DNA from 2 places in the Kitasatospora sp. NPDC059160 genome. Region 1 is predicted to be linked to the other one. Evidence: riboswitches for the same ligand, from Rfam matches in the RefSeq annotation. Region 1 holds a riboswitch; the other holds the start of a gene.
What was found. A riboswitch is a leader RNA that binds a small molecule or an ion and turns the genes downstream of it on or off. The one in region 1 is predicted to bind glycine.
Positions count from the first base shown of each region.

Region 2: it holds a riboswitch for glycine, as region 1 does, so the genes downstream of both, gcvP (aminomethyl-transferring glycine dehydrogenase) here and gcvT (glycine cleavage system aminomethyltransferase GcvT) in region 1, are expected to answer to the same signal.

Region 1 is NZ_JBHZCN010000004.1:143,756-152,944, reverse strand. Features, by position in the region: gene ACFXOZ_RS03050 (ABC transporter substrate-binding protein) at 1-906, opposite strand, end outside; gene ACFXOZ_RS03045 (ABC transporter permease) at 972-1,961, opposite strand; gene ACFXOZ_RS03040 (enhanced serine sensitivity protein SseB C-terminal domain-containing protein) at 2,418-3,368, opposite strand; gene ACFXOZ_RS03035 (enhanced serine sensitivity protein SseB C-terminal domain-containing protein) at 3,484-4,281, opposite strand; glycine riboswitch at 4,468-4,572, shown strand; gene gcvT (glycine cleavage system aminomethyltransferase GcvT) at 4,819-5,940, shown strand; gene gcvH (glycine cleavage system protein GcvH) at 6,040-6,420, shown strand; gene glyA (serine hydroxymethyltransferase) at 6,504-7,772, shown strand; gene ACFXOZ_RS03015 (L-serine ammonia-lyase) at 7,908-9,189, shown strand, end outside.
Region 2 is NZ_JBHZCN010000055.1:47,353-56,541, reverse strand. Features, by position in the region: gene ACFXOZ_RS23555 (PRC and DUF2382 domain-containing protein) at 1-674, opposite strand, end outside; glycine riboswitch at 898-1,001, shown strand; gene gcvP (aminomethyl-transferring glycine dehydrogenase) at 1,238-4,138, shown strand; gene ACFXOZ_RS23545 (DUF5999 family protein) at 4,283-4,474, opposite strand; gene ACFXOZ_RS23540 (hypothetical protein) at 4,882-5,454, opposite strand; gene ACFXOZ_RS23535 (glutamate--cysteine ligase) at 5,831-7,336, shown strand; gene ACFXOZ_RS23530 (CPBP family intramembrane glutamic endopeptidase) at 7,413-8,201, shown strand; gene ACFXOZ_RS23525 (HAD domain-containing protein) at 8,179-8,715, opposite strand; gene ACFXOZ_RS23520 (MFS transporter) at 8,815-9,189, opposite strand, start outside.

The DNA.
Region 1 (9,189 bases):
CAGGTCGACCTGGGCGTTGCCGGCCAGCAGGTCCTTGTCGATGGTGGCCTGGTCGATGTTCATCTTGAGCACGATCTTGTCCGCGAGCTGCTTGCGGATCGGGTCGGTGCTCTTGTCCCAGTTGGTGTTCGGGACCAGGACGGCCTGCTTGCCGTCCTCGTAGGACTGGAACTTGTAGGTGCCCGAGGAGACGACGTGCTTCACGTAGTCGGCACCGGTGTCCTTGGCCTGCGGGACCGGCACCGTCTGCGGGGCGCTGACCAGGTAGTCGAAGTCCGCGAAGGGGTGCTGCAGGTGGAAGACGATCGTGGTGTCGTCCGGCGTCTCGATCGACTTGAGGTCGCCGGTCTTGTCCTTGTACGGACCCTGGTACGGCGTGGGGTTGTCGACCAGCAGGTCGTGGAAGTACGTCGGGCCGTTGGAGTTCACCTCGGGCGCGAAGTTCGAGCGCTCCACGGCGTACTTGACGTCCTTGGAGCTGATCGGGGTGCCGTCGTCGTACTTGAGGCCGGCGCGCAGCTTGTACGTCCAGGTCAGGCCGTCCGCGCTGGGCTGGCCCAGCGACTCGGCGAGGTCCGGGACCAGCTTGTTGCCGTCCGCGCCGGCGGCCGGGTTGAAGGTGGTCAGCGGACGCCCGTACAGGCGCGAGAAGTTGTAGATGTAGGCGTAGTAGGTGTTGCCCGGGTCGAGGGAGTCCGGGGTGCCCTTCATCTCGTAGGTGACCGTCCCGCCCTTCTTGTCCGAGGCGTTGACGATCTGCTTGGTGGCCGCGTCGGCGCCGCCACCGTTGGAGTCGGCCGAGTTGGAGCTTCCGCTGGCGCTCTTCGGGCTGGACGAGCAGCCGGTGACGACCAGGACCGCGGCAGCGGCCACGGCGGTCAACGCGACGGTACGGGACCTACGCATGGGTGGGATCAACCCCTTGAGGATGTGGAGGAGGGAGGGCCTGGCGCCTGCGCATTGACGCAGGGTCAGTTGCTCTTGGGATCGAGGGCGTCACGCAGCCCGTCGCCGAGCAGGTTGAACGCGAGCACGGTGATGAAGATCGCGACACCGGGGACCACCATGTACTGGGGGTCGACCTGGTAGTAGTTCTTCGCGTCCGCCAGCATGCCGCCCCAGGAGGCCTGCGGGGGCTGGATGCCGACGCCGAGGAAGCTCAGCCCGGCCTCGAAGAGGATGTTGGTCGGGATCAGCAGGGTCGAGTAGACCAGGATCGGGCCGACCAGGTTGGGCAGCAGTTCCTTGAACAGGATGAACGGGCCGCGCGCACCGAGGCTGCGGGCCGCGTGGACGAACTCCCGCTCGCGCAGCGAGAGGGTCTGTCCGCGCACGATCCGGCCCATGTAGGGCCAGTTGAAGAAGCCGATCACGAAGATCAGCACCAGGATGTGCAGCGGCAGGCCGTGCAGGCCGAACGCGCCGCCCTGGAGCGAGGCGGAGATCGCGATGGCGAACAGCAGCAGCGGGAACGCCAGGAAGACGTCCATCAGTCGGCTGATCAGGGTGTCCACCCAGCCGCCGTAGTAGCCGGCCATCACTCCGAGCACGGTGCCGATGGTGTTGGAGAGCACGGTCGCGCCGAAGGCGACCAGCAGGGAGACCCAGGAGCCGTCGACCACGCGGGAGAGCAGGTCACGGCCCTGCAACGGGTCGATGCCGAGCAGGTGGTCCCCGCTCATCCCGCCCCAGTCCCCGAGCGGGAGTCCGCCGAGGTTGGCGTCCAGCAGGTCCGGGTTCGGCTGGTCGGGGTCGAGCCCGAACAGGGCCTCGATCGGGCCGGACAGGACGGCCAGGAGGATCAGCAGGATCACCACGACGCCGCCGGCGACGGCGGCCTTGTCCCGCTTGAAGCGGGTCCAGGCGATCCGACCGAGGGAGCGGCCCTCGATCGTCTTGGCCGGGCTCGGGGAGGCGGGCGCCTCGGGTTCGTTCCCGGCGGTAGTGATGGGTGCGGTCATGGTCAGTTGGTCCCCTCGCCGACGGTGGCCGGCCCACGGGTGCCGGGCGCCGGCTTCGGCGGTACGGCTGCGGACGTGCGGAGGTGCTAGGAGCAGGTGGTCGCGGCAGTGCGTCGTGCACGGGCAATGCCTCCACGCGGGATGGGCGTCGCGTGGATCGAGCGGTCGGCGTGCGCGTTCACCTTCGTGGGGTTTCCAGTACGCGCGATGCGTTGCGCAGAACTCTCTGTCATCCGAACTGGCTTGCGCCAGCCCTGACAACCGACAGATGCCCAACTGTGATCTGCCTGCATGCACGCCTCCGATCTTCGGCATATACCTCTTCACATGGGTGTAACTGCCATGTCAAGCTGCCTCTGCGGAGAGTGGGGAAATTCGTCCGGAAAGCACCGAAGCCGACCTGATGGTGAATCAAGTCGGCTTCGGGTGACAGATTGTGGTTATCGGGTTTGGTGATCAGCGCCCGGGGTAGCCGGGCCACTGCGGCTGGGCCGGCTGCCCCCAGCCCGGCGCGGGCGGCTGGGTGCCGTACGCGTAGCCCGGCATCGACTGCCCGGGTACCGGCCGGCCGGGCATCGACTGGCCCGGGTACGGCTGCGGCACCGGCGGGTACGGGCCGGTCTGCGGACGCCCGGCCTCCCGGTCGAAGAACGGCCGCGCGTTGGCGCGCATCCACAGCGCCACCGGGTCGAACTCGTCCGCCATCGCCACCGTGGACACCGCGAGCCCCTCCGGGGCCACCGCGATCGCGCGCTGCATCAGCGCCCGCACCGCCTCCACGGCCGGCGGCGAACTCTCGTACAGGTCCAGGCCGATCGCCAGGTACGGCTCCCCCACCGCCGGCTGCACCCAGGCCCGGCGCAGCGCCCGCACCGCGCGCACCTCACCGGCCTGCCGCTCCAGCAGCGCGAAGAACTGCTGCGCGTCGACCTGCGGCTCGCTCAGCTTCAACGGACCGGCCGGCAGCCGGTCCAGGCCCGCGGCGACCCGCCGCAGGTCCGCCCAGGGCACGCCGACCCCGCCGCCCGGCGCGTGCGGGTTCAGCCACAGGCCCCAGCGGGTGCGGTACAGCGAGGCGGCGATCTCCCGCCCCGAGATGACCTCGTGGGCCCGCGCCCAGCCGGAGGCCGTCAGCTGCTCGGGCGAGGTGACGGCCGGCGCGTAGCCGTGACCGCTGATCTCCATGTTCCCGTACTGCGCGTCCGGGCTGCCCGGCGTGCCGTGCCAGAGCAGCATCCAGACCTGGCCGTCGGCCAGCGCGTGCAGCAGCCGCTCGTACGCGTCGAAGCGCTCCGGCGCGACCTCGCGCAGAGCCTGCTCCAACCCGCCCGGGTCCGCGCCCGGGCGCCCGGCCGGTGCCTGGCCCCAGGGCCCCGGCGCCCCGCCCGCTCCCGTTCCCGCACTCATGCGCCCACCTCGCCGCGCCTCTTTCCTGAACCCGCCGGCCCGTCAGCCGCCTGCACGCACCCTATGGCGCGGCACCGGCCGCCGCCACGGCGACGTGCCTGTGAAGGATCCCCGCTCACACCCGCGAGTAGAAGGGCATGACCCGGGTCGACAGCCACTCGACCACCGGGTCGTCGGCGAGGTCGAGCAGCACGAGGTGGACGCCACCCGGCAGCGGTGCGGTTCCCAGGGCTCGGCCGAGCGCCTCGTTCACCGCCCCCGGGTCGGCCGGGGCCGCCGGATCGAGCTGCACGCCCACGAACATCACGGTCGGCTCGCCCTCGATGCTGGCCAGCGCCCGGCGCGCGGTCAACACCCCCGGCAGGGCCGACAGTTCGGCCCGGCAGGCGGCCAGGAAGTGCTCCGGGTCCTCGCCCGGCACCGGCTCGCGCAGGGCCACCCGGCCGCCGGTCGGCCCCTCCGGCTGCTGCTCCCAGCGGTCCTCCCGGGGGCCGCGGCGCAGCTCCGCCACGCCCTGCGGCGGCACCGGGATGCCCACCGCCGCCTCCGGGTTGACCGCGATGCCCACGCCCAGCGGCAGCCCGCGGGCGAACTCCCAGGCCGGCGCGACGGCGAAGGCCATCCCCGGCGCCTGCTGCAGGAACACCTCCTGCGAGGAGAACACCGGTACGTACGGGGCCCCGGCCAGCTCGACGGTCGGCAGGTCCAGCGACTGCCCGGCCGGGTCGCCCCCGGCCGGCAGCGGGATCCACACCTGGCTGCGGGCCAGCACCTCGATCACCCGCGGGGTCGCCCCCGGGTCGCCCAGCGCGGCCGTCAGCACCTGCTCCAGCTCGTTCGCGGGCCACGCGCCGCCCGACGGCGCCGCCTGCGGCCCGCCCCACCCCTGCTGCTGCTCCACCGGGTACTCCATGCGCCGCCGATCCGGCCCAGGGCCGGGTCGGCCGCCCACTGCTGCGCCGACGCGATGATTTTAGGGCCCGGGTCCGCCCGACCGCGGTGTGACCGGGTCCCCTCTCCCCTCCTCCGCGAGGACGTGCCATGATGTGCGCGTCCGACGGCATGCGCCGCGGGCCCCCACAACTCCACACCGGCCGCTCGAACCCGCGCGGGAGAGCCCGGAATGCCCCTCGGGGGGCACAGCCGGCGCCGAAGGAGCAAGTCCTCCCCGGAATCTCTCAGGCCCCCCTACCGCGCGGGTTAGGCACATCTGGAAAGCGGCGCACGACCCGGTCGCGCGCCCACCCACGGTGCAAGCCGCCGTCCTGTCCCCGATGCTGGAACCAGCCGACGCTGGTGCCGGCTGCGGGCAGGTGGGCGGTGAAGCTCTCAGGTTCGACGACAGATGGGGAGACCCACGCCGCCGCATGCCCGCGCGCGGGGTCGGTCCCCGAGCGGGTCCGGTCCGGCGCGCGCACCCCTGAGTGCCCCGACCGAGGAGTTCCTGGCCATGTCGTCCCTCCGCCTCACCGCGCTCGACGCGCTGCACCGCGCCCTCGGCGCGACCATGACCGACTTCGCCGGCTGGGACATGCCGCTGCGTTACGGCAGTGAGCGCGAGGAGCACCTCGCGGTCCGCACCAAGGCCGGTCTGTTCGACCTCTCGCACATGGGCGAGATCACCGTCACCGGCCCGCAGGCCGGCGAGATGCTGGACCACGCGCTGGTCGGCTTCGTCTCCGCGCTCGGCGAGCTGCGCGCCCGCTACACCATGATCTGCGCCGAGGACGGCGGCATCCTGGACGACCTGATCGTCTACCGGCTGCGCGAGGACGCCTTCCTGGTCGTCGCCAACGCCTCCAACGCCCAGCTGGTGCTGGACGAGCTGATCGCCCGGGCCAAGGGCTTCGACGCCGTCGTCACCGACGACCGCGACACCTACGCGCTGATCGCCGTCCAGGGCCCGGAGGCCACCGCGATCCTGGCCGAGACCACCGACGCCGACCTGCCCGGCCTCAAGTACTACGCGATCCTCCCCGCCACCGTGGCCGGCCGGGAGGTGCTGCTGGCCCGCACCGGCTACACCGGCGAGGACGGCTTCGAGATCTTCTGCGCCCCGGCCGACGCCGAGCCGGTCTGGCGGGCGCTGACCGCCGCCGGCGAGGGCCGCGGCCTGGTCCCGTGCGGCCTGTCCTGCCGCGACACGCTGCGCCTGGAGGCGGGCATGCCGCTGTACGGGCACGAGCTGTCCACCGACCTGACCCCGTTCGACGCCGGCCTGGGCCGGGTCGTGCGCTTCGACAAGACCACCAACGAGGGCGCGTTCGTCGGCCGCAGGGCGCTGGAGCAGGCCGCCGCCGCGGCCGAGACCAACCCCCCGAAGGTGCTGGTCGGCCTGGTGTCCGAGGGCAAGCGGGTCCCGCGCGCGGAGTACACGGTGGTCTCCACCGAGGGCGCCCCGATCGGCCGGATCACCTCGGGCGCGCCGTCCCCCACGCTGGGCAAGCCGATCGCGATGGCCTACGTGGACGCGGCCCACGCCGCCCCCGGCTCCACCGTCGCGGTGGACGTCCGCGGCAAGCACGAGCCGGTCCAGGTCGTGGCGCTGCCGTTCTACAAGCGCGCCCGCTGAGGCCGTCGCCGCCCCTCGTTTTCCCATCGGCGCACGTCGGAGCCGTCCGTGCGGCGGCCCGCTGCGTCGTACCCGCTTCCCATCCTGGAGAATGACGCCATGAGCAACCCCCAGCACCTGCAGTACACCAAGGAGCACGAGTGGCTGACCGCCGCCGAGGACGGTGTCTCGACGGTCGGCATCACCAAGCACGCCGCCGACGCGCTCGGTGACATCGTCTACGTGCAGCTCCCCGAGGTCGGCGACACGGTGACCGCCGGCGAGACCTGTGGCGAGCTGGAGTCGACCAAGTCGGTCAGCGACCTGTACTCCCCGGTGACCGGCGAGGTCACCGAGGTCAACCAGGACGTCCTGGACGACAACAGCCTGGTCAACAGCGCCCCGTTCGAGGGCGGCTGGCTGTTCAAGGTCCGCGTGGAGGCCACCGACACGCTGCTCAGCGCCGCCGAGTACGACGCGCTCACCCACGCCGAGGGCTGAGCCCCGCCGGGACGGGCCGCAGCACGGCGGTCCGTCCCGCTCTCCCACCGTCCCTCCGCTCTCCTCCCCGGGAAGACCACACCATGACGGTTCTCAACCAGTCCCTGCACGCCCTCGACCCGGAGATCGCCGCCGCGGTCGACGCCGAGCTGCACCGCCAGCAGACCACGCTGGAGATGATCGCCTCCGAGAACTTCGCCCCGGTGGCGGTCATGGAGGCCCAGGGTTCGGTGCTCACCAACAAGTACGCCGAGGGTTACCCCGGCCGCCGGTACTACGGCGGTTGCGAGCACGTCGACGTGGTCGAGCAGATCGCGATCGACCGGGTGAAGGCCCTGTTCGGCGCCGAGCACGCCAACGTCCAGCCGCACTCGGGCGCGCAGGCCAACGCCGCCGCGATGTTCGCGCTGATCCAGCCGGGCGACACCATCCTGGGCCTGAGCCTGGCCCACGGCGGTCACCTGACCCACGGCATGAAGATCAACTTCTCCGGCAAGCTCTACAACGTGGCCGCCTACCACGTCGACGAGAAGACCGGCCAGGTCGACATGGCCGAGGTCGAGCGCCTGGCCAAGGAGCACCAGCCGAAGCTGATCATCGCCGGCTGGTCCGCCTACCCGCGCCAGCTGGACTTCGCCGCGTTCCGCCGGGTCGCCGACGAGGTCGGCGCGCTGCTCATGGTGGACATGGCGCACTTCGCCGGCCTGGTGGCCGCGGGCCTGCACCCGAACCCGGTGCCGTACGCGGACGTGGTCACCACCACGACCCACAAGACCCTGGGCGGCCCGCGCGGCGGCGTCATCCTGTCCAAGGCCGAGTGGGCCAAGAAGATCAACTCCGCGGTCTTCCCGGGCCAGCAGGGCGGTCCGCTGGAGCACGTGATCGCGGGCAAGGCCGTCGCCTTCAAGGTCGCCGCCTCGGAGGACTTCAAGGAGCGCCAGGAGCGCACCCTGGAGGGCGCCAAGATCCTCGCCGAGCGCCTGCTCCAGGCCGACGTCGCCGAGGCCGGCGCCTCGGTGCTGTCCGGCGGCACCGACGTCCACCTGGTCCTGGTCGACCTGCGCAACAGCCAGCTCGACGGCCAGCAGGCCGAGGACCGGCTGCACGAGGTCGGCATCACGGTGAACCGCAACGCCGTCCCGAACGACCCGCGCCCGCCGATGGTCACCTCGGGCCTGCGGATCGGCACCCCGGCCCTGGCCACCCGCGGCTTCCGGGCCGAGGACTTCCGCGAGGTCGCCGACGTCATCGCCGAGGCGCTCAAGCCCGCCTTCGACGAGACCGTCGCCGCCGCGCTCAAGGCCCGGGTCACCGCCCTGGCCGAGAAGTACCCGCTCTACCCGAACCTCTAGTTCGGCCGCGGGTGACCGGCCTCACTCCGGCCGGACACCTGTCACTCCGGGGCACCGCGCACACTGGAAGTGCGCGCGGTGCCCCGTTCCGTGCACCGCCCAGTCCCTCCACGAGACCAGACAAGGACGTCCCCCGTGGCCCTCAGTGTCTTCGACCTCTTCTCCATCGGCATCGGCCCGTCGAGCTCCCACACCGTCGGCCCGATGCGCGCCGCCCGGATGTTCGCCCGCCGCCTGCGCTCCGAAGGCCTGCTGGAGCAGGTGACCGCCGTACGCGCCGAGCTGTACGGCTCGCTGGGCGCCACCGGCCACGGCCACGGCACCCTGAAGGCCGTCCTGCTGGGCCTGGAGAACAACTCGCCCCGCACCGTCGACGTCGACCAGGCGGACAAGGACGTCGAGCGGATCGCCGCCGAGAAGCGGATCAACCTGCTCGGCGAGCGCCCCATCGACTTCGACCCCGACAGCCAGGTGATCCTGCACCGGCGCCGCTCGCTGCCGTACCACGCCAACGGGATGACCCTGTGGGCGTTCGCGGCGGACGGCTCGACGCTGCTGGAGAAGACCTACTACTCGGTCGGCGGCGGCTTCGTCGTGGACGAGGACGCGCTCGGCGCGGACCGGGTCAAGCCCGACGACACCGCGCTCAAGTACCCCTTCCGCACCGGTGACGAACTGCTCCGGCTCAGCCGGGAGACCGGGCTGTCGATCTCCGGCCTGATGCTGGAGAACGAGAAGGCCTGGCGCAGCGAGGAGGAGATCCGCACCGGGCTGCTGGAGATCTGGTCCGTGATGCAGGAGTGCGTGCGGGCCGGCATGAGCCGCGAGGGCATCCTGCCGGGCGGGCTGAAGGTCCGCCGCCGGGCCGCCTCGGGCGCCCGGGCGCTGCGCGCCGAGGGCATCGGTCCGGCCAACGCGATGGAGTGGGTGACCCTCTACGCGATGGCGGTCAACGAGGAGAACGCCTCCGGCCGCCGGGTGGTCACCGCCCCGACCAACGGCGCGGCGGGCATCATCCCGGCCGTCCTGCACTACTACCTGAACTTCATCCCGGGCGCGGACGAGGACGGCATCGTCCGCTTCCTGCTCGCGGCCGGCGCCATCGGCATGCTCTTCAAGGAGAACGCCTCCATCTCCGGCGCCGAGGTCGGCTGCCAGGGCGAGGTCGGCTCCGCCTGCTCGATGGCCGCGGGCGGCCTCGCCGAGGTCCTCGGCGGCAGCCCCGAGCAGGTCGAGAACGCCGCCGAGATCGGCATCGAGCACAACCTCGGCCTCACCTGCGACCCGGTCGGCGGCCTGGTCCAGATCCCCTGCATCGAGCGCAACGGCATGGCCTCGGTCAAGGCCGTCACCGCGGCCCGGATGGCGCTGCGCGGCGACGGGCGCCACCACGTCTCGCTGGACAAGGCGATCAAGA
Region 2 (9,189 bases), on a different contig from region 1:
CTGGGGGCCGAGGAGGCGGCGGTGCCGTTCGCGGCCGGGGTGGTCGCGGCGGGCTGCGGCTTCGGCTCGGCCACGTGGGCGGCGGCCGGCGCGAGGACGGTGCCGTTGGCGATCGGTGCGGGGGTGCTGAGGGTCCGCACGTGGGCCTCCGTGGCGGTGTCGGTGCTGGTGTGGGTCGTGCCGGTGCTGGTCATGGTGGTCGTGCCCGTCGCGGTCGCGGTCGCGGTCGTGGCCGGGTCGGGGTCGGGGTCGGGGGAGTGGAAGGCGATCGGCTTGGCGGCCGCGGCGGCCGTGGTGGTGCCGAAGTCGAGGTCCGGCCGGTCGTCCCGGGCGGGCTCCGTGGTGGCCGGACGGCCGTCCGCGGGGGTGTCGAGGCCGTAGTAGCGGTAGAGCTGGAGCTCCTGGGCCGGCGACAGGTGCTGGCCCACGCCGAAGTCCGGCGAGTCCTTCACCAGCGACTTGTCGTACGGCACCCGGAGCTCCTCGCCGGAGAACTCGCTCGTGGTGAGCGGGACGAAGGCGTCCCGGCCGAAGATGCCGGTGCGGACGGCCGCCCACTCCGGATGCCCGGTGGCGTCGTCCAGGTACACCTCGTCCACCGTGCCGATCTTGTCCCCGTTGCGGTCGACCGCCTTGTGGCCGATGAGGTCCCTGGGGTCGATGTCGGTCTGCACTCTTTCCTCCAAGCGCTGCGCCTGCGGAACTCCCGCAGGTGAGGCGGCCGGAGCACCCGTCCCGTCCGCCACTTCACACCAAAAGCCATCAATCGGACGCGCGCGACCGGGGTGCGCCGGACGGGCTTCGCGCTGGGCCGTCCGGGGGACGCGCGTAGACCCGGAGTGACCGGACGCACCCGTGATCGGAAGCCCTCCCGCTGGTACCCTGGGCCGCGACCGCCGAGCCCGCTCGGGAGAGTCCCCGACAGTGAAAACCGCTGGTCGGGGCGCCGAAGGAGCAACTCCTCCCCGGAATCTCTCAGGCATCCGTACCGTGCGGGATAGGTCACTCTGGAAAGCAGGGCAGGACCGCCGGCGCGGGAGCCGACGATCACCACCCTCACCGACGGTGCAAGCCGACGGCGCGCCATCGCGCGGCGTGCGGGCGAAGCTCTCAGGTCCCGATGACAGAGGGGGAGGCCTTTCGGGTCCGCCCGCCCAGGTCGGTCCGCTGTCCGCAGCGGCGCGACCGGCCGGCGTGCGTACCCCCGCCGGTCCGTGACCAGGAGGCCTCGACCACCATGAACGCCCAGCCGAACGCGGGACGCCCCACCAGCGCCTCGACCCTCACCGAGCTTGAGCTGGCCAGCCCCTTCGAGAACCGCCACATCGGCCCCGACGCCGCCGCGCAGGAGAAGATGCTGGCCTCCGTCGGCTACGGCTCGCTGGACGAGCTCGCCGCCACCGCCGTTCCCGAGGCGATCCGCTCCATCACCGCCCTGGACCTGCCCGCCGGCCGCAGCGAGGCGCAGGTCCTCGCCGAGCTGCGCGAGCTGGCCGGCCGCAACCAGGTGCTCCAGCCGATGATCGGCCTGGGCTACTACGGCACCTTCACCCCGCCGGTGATCCTGCGCAACGTCATGGAGAACCCGGCCTGGTACACCGCGTACACCCCGTACCAGCCGGAGATCTCGCAGGGCCGCCTGGAGGCCCTGCTCAACTTCCAGACCCTGGTCTCCGACCTGACCGGTCTGCCCACCTCCGGCTCCTCGCTGCTGGACGAGGGCACCGCGGCCGCCGAGGCGATGGCGCTGGCCCGCCGCGTCACCAAGGTCAAGGGCGGCGTCTTCCTGGTCGACGCCGAGACCCTGCCGCAGACCGTCGCGGTGATCAACACCCGCGCCGTGCCGACCGGCGTCGAGGTCGTCGTCGCCGACCTGTCCGAGGGCATCCCGGCCGAGATCGCCGAGCGCGGCGTCTTCGGCGTGCTGCTGCAGTACCCGGGCGCCACCGGCGTGGTCCGCGACCTCACCGCGGTGATCGAGCAGGCGCACGGCCTGGGCGCGATCGTCGCCGTCGCCGCCGACCTCCTGGCGCTGACCCTGCTCAAGTCCCCGGGCGCGCTGGGCGCCGACATCGCCTGCGGCACTTCGCAGCGCTTCGGCGTCCCGATGGGCTTCGGCGGCCCGCACGCCGGCTACCTCTCGGTGCGCGCCGAGTACGCCCGCTCGCTGCCCGGCCGCCTGGTCGGCGTCTCCGTCGACGCCGACGGCAACCGCGCCTACCGCCTGGCCCTGCAGACCCGCGAGCAGCACATCCGCCGCGAGAAGGCCACCAGCAACATCTGCACCGCCCAGGTGCTGCTCGCCGTGATGGCCTCGATGTACGCCGTCTACCACGGCCCGGACGGCCTGGCCGACATCGCCCGCCGCACCCACCGCTACGCCGCCGCCCTCGCCGAGGGCCTGCGGGCCGGCGGCGTCGAGCTGCTGCACGGCGAGTTCTTCGACACCGTCACCGCCGTCGTCCCGGGCCGCGCCGCCGAGATCGCCGCCGCCGCCCGCGCCAACGGCATCAACGTGTTCCAGGACGGCGAGGACCGGATCTCGGTCTCCGCCGACGAGACCACCACCCGCGAGCACCTGGCCGGCGTCTGGGCCGCGTTCGGCGTCCCCGCGGTCGAGGTCGCCGAGGCCGCCGACGCGCTGCCGGCCGCGCTGCTGCGCGAGGACGAGTACCTGACCCACCCGGTCTTCCACAGCCACCGCTCGGAGACCGCCATGCTGCGCTACCTGCGCCGCCTGTCGGACCGGGACTACGCGCTGGACCGCGGCATGATCCCGCTGGGCTCCTGCACCATGAAGCTCAACGCCACCACCGAGATGGAGGCGGTGACCTGGCCGGAGTTCGGCCAGCTGCACCCCTTCGCGCCGGTCGACCAGGCCGCGGGCTACCTGACCCTGATCCGCCAGCTGGAGCAGCAGCTCGTCGAGGTCACCGGCTACGACGCCGTCTCGATCCAGCCGAACGCCGGCTCCCAGGGCGAGCTGGCCGGCCTGCTGGCCGTCCGCGCCTACCACCACGCCAACGGTGACGCCCAGCGCGACGTCTGCCTGATCCCGTCCTCGGCGCACGGCACCAACGCCGCCTCCGCGGTGATGGCCGGCATGCGCGTGGTCGTGGTGAAGACCCTGGTCGACGGCGACGTGGACGTCGAGGACCTCAAGGCCAAGATCGAGCAGCACCGCGACAACCTGTCGGTGCTGATGGTCACCTACCCGTCGACCCACGGCGTGTACGAGACCCAGATCACCGACATCTGCGCCCTGGTGCACGAGGCCGGCGGCCAGGTGTACGTCGACGGCGCCAACCTGAACGCCCTGGTCGGCCTGGCCAAGCCGGGCAAGTTCGGCGCGGACGTCTCGCACCTGAACCTGCACAAGACCTTCTGCATCCCGCACGGCGGCGGCGGCCCGGGCGTCGGCCCGGTCGCGGTGCGCGCCCACCTGGCGCCGTACCTGCCGAACCACCCGCTCCAGGAGGAGGCCGGCCCGGCCACCGGCGTCGGCCCGATCTCGGCCGCGCCGTGGGGCTCGGCGGCGATCCTGCCGATCTCCTGGGCGTACGTCCGGCTGATGGGCGGCGAGGGCCTCAAGCACGCGACCCAGGTCGCCGTGCTGAACGCCAACTACATCGCCAAGCGCCTCGCGCCGCACTTCCCGGTGCTCTACACCGGCCCGGGCGGGCTGGTCGCGCACGAGTGCATCATCGACCTGCGCCCGCTGACCAAGGAGACGGGCGTGACGGTGGACGACATCGCCAAGCGCCTGATCGACTACGGCTTCCACGCGCCGACGATGTCCTTCCCGGTGGCCGGCACGCTGATGATCGAGCCGACCGAGTCCGAGGACCTGCACGAGATCGACCGGTTCTGCGACGCGATGATCGAGATCCGCGGCGAGATCGACAAGGTCGGCTCGGGCGAGTGGGCGGCCGACGACAACCCGCTGCGCAACGCCCCGCACACCGCCGCCGTGCTGGCCGGCGACTGGGCGCACGGCTACTCGCGGCAGGAGGCGGTCTTCCCGGCGGGCGTGAACCCGGCGGACAAGTACTGGCCGCCGGTGAGCCGGATCGACGGCGCGTACGGCGACCGCAACCTGGTCTGCTCCTGCCCGCCGCTGGACGAGTACGGCGTCTGATCGACCGCGCAGGAACGAGGCAGGGCCCCGGCAGAACGTTTCTGCCGGGGCCCTGCCCTTGTGTGCTGTCCGGGTGTCGGACGGGTTACCGCGTGGGCTCGGGCCGTGGCGGCGCGGGCGGTGGGGCGGCGGGGCGGCGTGGGCTCAGGCTGCGTGGGCGACCGGGCGGCGCGGGGCGATCACCCGGCCGTCGGGCAGCAGTTCTCCGGTGTCCTCGAACAGGAGGACGCCGTTGCAGAGCAGGCTCCAGCCCTGCTCCGGGTGGCAGGCCACCGGCTCGGCCGCTTCGCGGTCCTCGGACTCGGCCGTCGGGCACTCAGGACGGTGCTGGCACATACGCGTACCCTCGCTTCGCTCTGCGATCCTCCCCGTGGTGCGGTTCCCGGAGGTCGAGCCGTCCGGGGCCGCCGTGGTGGTCGGATCCTGTCCGCGTGCCGGCCAGGTTTGGCCAGCACTCAAGTGGGTAGGACAGGGGGTCCTTCCACGCTGGTTCCCAGTGTCGGCATCTGCGGACGCGCGCGCAGCAATTTCGTGACATGCGCCACAACTCCGGGGCAGAGATCACCCGTTCAGGTGGGGCCGGGGAGAAATCGCGCACCAGTGGGCCAGTCGGGGCATGGCCCGAGAGGGCCATGGCGGATGGCCCGTCCGGGTAGTGGCCGTTCGGGTGAGGGCGGCGGGCGGGGCGGGCGCGGCGAAGGGCCGCCGGGCGCGGTGCCCGACGGCCGGTGCGGTGCGCGTCCTCAGGGGGAGCCGAGCAGCAGGGATCCGGCCAGCGGGGCGCGGGCGAGCAGCGGGAGCAGCTCGGCGGCCGGGTAGGCGCGGTGCGCGGTGACGCCGAGCGGGGCCGGGGCCAGCGGGATCAGCAGGTCGGTGGACGGGCCGGCGTCGGGGCTGTGCAGCCAGAGCGCGGTGGCGTACTGGCCGGGGAAGGTGAGCAGCCGGGGCTGGCGGCGGGAGCGGGAGCCCTGGGCGAGCTGCCAGGCCTCGCGCAGTGCCCGGACGGTGGAGGAGAGGTACGGGCCGGCGGTGAAGTGGGAGAAGGTGTGGCCCTCGGGGCTCTGCACCACCTCGGCGGCGGCGGCCACGTCGGGGCCGTCCTTGATCAGGAACCGCCAGCCGGTGCGCCGGGCGGCGGGCAGCTCGGGGCGCGGGCCGTCCAGGACGTGCACCGCGAGCGGGTGCGCGGGGAGCAGTGGACCGGTCGGGTGACGCAGCGCGGCGGCGGCGGGCTGGCGCAGCGCGGTCTCCGAGTCGAGCGCGCCCAGGACCGCGCGCAGGGCACTCGGTGGGGGCTGGGGGGTCTGCAGGGTCATGGCGGGGTCCGCCTCTCCAAGCGAGATCGGCGTGCGAGTGCGGCATACCGGCGCGGCTCGGCGCGTCCACGGTGACGGGGGCCGGCCTTGTCCGGTTGTGCAGGATCGCGGCGCCGGCGCGGTCTCCGCCGTCGATGAGGGACTCGGGGCGGGAGCGGACCGGCCGGAGCGCAGTGCGAACTCAGCGGCTTCATCGAACAAATGCGCAGGGTGATCTGTTTATCACAGGCGGTGGCGGCGGGCAAGTCTGCAGATGACCTGAATTCCCGTCAGATGCCTTGCAATGCAAGCCAGTACAAGCATTCGGGTATCGATCTTCGAGGTGGGCATGATGCTGGCACGGTCGACCGGCCGGGTGTCTCAGGAGGAGGGGACCGTGGGCGAGAAGGTCGTGGCGACACGGGCGGATCTGGCGGACCGGCAGCAGTACCGGCTCAAGCTCCAGGCCTGCCTCGACGCGCTCGGGCGGATGCTGCGCGAGGACCGCTTCGACCGGCCGCGGGCCGTGATGGGGCTGGAGATCGAGCTCAACCTGGCCGACGAACAGGGCCTGCCGGTCATGCGCAACGCCCAGGTGCTGAGCGCGATCGGGTCCAGCGACTTCCAGACCGAACTGGGCCAGTTCAACATCGAGGTCAACATCGTGCCGCACCGGCTCTGCGGGCACGTCTTCGAGGAACTGCGCGAGGAGATCGACACCGGGCTGCGGTACGCCGACCGGCAGGCGGCCGAGGCCGGCGCCCGGATCGTCATGGTGGGCATCCTGCCGACCCTGGAGAACGACCACACCGGGCTGGACGCGATGAGCCACAACCAGCGCTACAGCCTGCTCAGCGACCAGATCCTGGCCGCCCGGGGGGAGGACATCGCGCTGGACATCGAGGGCGTGGAGCACCTCCAGCTGGAGTCCATCACGATGGTCGCCGAGGCCGCCGCGACCTCGCTGCAACTGCACCTCCAGGTGACCCCGGAGCGGTTCTCCTCGGTGTGGAACGCCGCCCAGGCGATCTGCGGGCCGCAGCTGGCGCTCGGCGCCAACTCCCCCTTCCTGTTCGGACGGGAGCTGTGGCGGGAGACCCGGCCGGTGCTCTTCCAGCAGGCCTGTGACACCCGTTCGGCGGAGCTCAAGGCCCAGGGCGTGCGCCCGATCACCTGGTTCGGCGAGCGCTGGGTGGACTCGGCGTACGACCTGTTCGAGGAGAACCTGCGCTACTTCCCGGCGCTCCTGCCGATCTGCGACGACGAGGACCCGCTCAAGGTGCTGGCCTCCGGCGGCGCGCCCAGGCTCGCCGAGATGCGGCTGCACAACGGCACCATCTACCGCTGGAACCGCCCGGTGTACGACGTCTCCGGCGGGGTCGCGCACCTGCGGGTGGAGAACCGGGCGCTGCCGGCCGGGCCGACGGTGGCCGACACGCTGGCCAACGCCGCCTTCTACTACGGGCTGGTGCGGGTGCTCGCCGAGCAGCCCCGGCCGGTCTGGACCCGGCTGCCGTTCGAGCGGGCGGACGAGAACTTCCGCCAGGGCGCCCGGTACGGCATCGACGCGGTGTTCCAGTGGCCGCGCCCCGGCCGGGCCGGCCGCGGCGGCGGGCTGCAGACGGTGTCGGCGGTCGACCTGGTGCTCAACGAGCTCCTCCCGATGGCCTACCAGGGGCTGGACGAGTGGGGAGTGGAGCCCGCCGACCGGGACCGCTACCTGGGGATCATCGAGCAGCGCTGCCTGCGCCGCACCAACGGCGCCGCCTGGCAGAGCGCCACCTTCCACCGGTTGCGCGAGCAGTACGGCATGGACCGCCCGGCCGCGCTCGCCGCGATGACCAGGCGCTACGCCGAGCACATGCGCGGCGGCGAACCGGTGCACACCTGGCCGGTGGGCTGAGCCCGCCGCTGTGTCAGGATGATCGCTCCGGTCGTCGGCCGACGACCGGAGCGACCGTCCGTCCGCTGGAGCACCCGTGACGACCCGCCCGACCGTGCCGGAGACCGTGCGGCCCGACCGACGCCTGCTCGGCGTGGAACTGCTGGTCGTCCTCGGCCTCTCGCTCGGGGCCAGCGGGATCAGCGCGCTGATCAGCTTCGCGGGCTCGCTCACCGAACCGCTCCAGCTCGGGCAGCAGGTCGCCACCCTGAACGGCTCGCGCGCGCCCGGGCGGCCCTGGCTGGACCTGGTCTGGCAGCTGTACTACATCGGACGCGGGCTGATGCCGGTGGTGCTGGTCGGCTACCTGCTGGTGCGCGAGGGCGCCTCGCTGCGGGTGCTGGGCTTCGACCTGCGGGAGAAGCTGCGCGACCTGGGCCGGGGCGCGGCCGTCGCGGCGGCGATCGGCGGCTCCGGGCTGGTGCTGTACCTGGCCTCGCAGGCGGCCGGGTACAACCTGACGGTGGCGCCCTCCGGACTGCCGGACGTGTGGTGGCGGGTGCCGGTGCTGGTGCTGTCGGCCTGGCAGAACGCGATCCTGGAGGAGGTCGTCGTCCTCGGCTACCTGCTGCGCCGGCTGGGGCAGCGGGGATGGTCCTGGCCGGCGGCGGTGGTGGCCAGCTCGGTGCTGCGCGGCTCGTACCACCTGTACCAGGGGGTCGGCGGGCTGGTCGGCAACATGGTGATGGGGGCGGTGTTCTGCCTGCTGTACCGGCGCTGGGGGCGGGTGATGCCGCTGGTGGCGGCGCACGCGCTGATCGACACGGTGGCCTTCGTCGGGTACGCGCTGCTCGCCGGGCACGTCAGCTGGCTGCCGACCCCCTGACCGGTGATCCCGACAGGGACTGGCTGCGCGGCGGGCGGGCGAGCAGCCGGTCGACGTGCCGGCGCTCCAGGCCCCGGCCGGGGTCGATCGGCAGCAGCAGGCGGTCCCGGCGCCACAGCGAGCGGCGGACCAGCCGGGACGGGATGACGTCGTCCACCCAGGCGAACGGGCGGCCCTCGGCGTAGCGCAGCAGCGGTGCCCACTTGCGGGCGGAGAACAGCTGCATCAACGGGACGTGCGGGTCGCCGGGTTGCTGGACGTACCCGGTGAAGCGGACGAAGGGGAGCGGGTCCAGGCCGATCGCCGGGGCGATGTGGGTGTTGGCGTGCTCCTCCCAGGTGGTGGCCCAGACCAGCTCGTACGTCCCGGCGAGTTCGCGCAGCCAGGCGCCGTGCTCGGCGGAGAGCAGGACGGCGTAGCCGAGCAGGGTGTGGGTGTCGAACCCGGCGTCCGGAGGCGGGCAGACCGGGTTCAGCACCCCGTCGACGTCCAGGAACAGCAGTGGCTTCGGCACCGGTGGGCCCCCAAGTGGATGGATCTTCCTACCCGGTCGGACGAACCGTCGGCCCCGATGGTTGCTTTCCGACGGGCGCACGCGGGGCGCACAGGGCGCTCACGGCGCGGGCGCGGGTTCGCCGGCGGGCACCGGTGCGTCCGGGGTGCTTCCCCGCGGGTCGCGGCGGGAGAGCCGGCGGATCTGCGGGTCGATCAGGACGACGGCGCTCAGCAGCAGGCACAGCGCCGCGCAGGCCCACAGCGCGCCGGACAGGCCGAGCGCGGCCGCGGCCGGGCCGGCCAGCGCGGTGCCGACCGGGGCCAGCGAGTAGGAGCCGAGCTCGTCGTACGCGGAGACCCGGGAGAACATCTCCTCCGGAATCTCCTGCTGGAGCACGACCATCCAGTTGACGCCGAAGACCGTGACGCCGACCCCGGACAGGAACATCGCGGCGATCAGCAGCGGCAGCGGGGCGCCGGCGGCCAGGGCGAG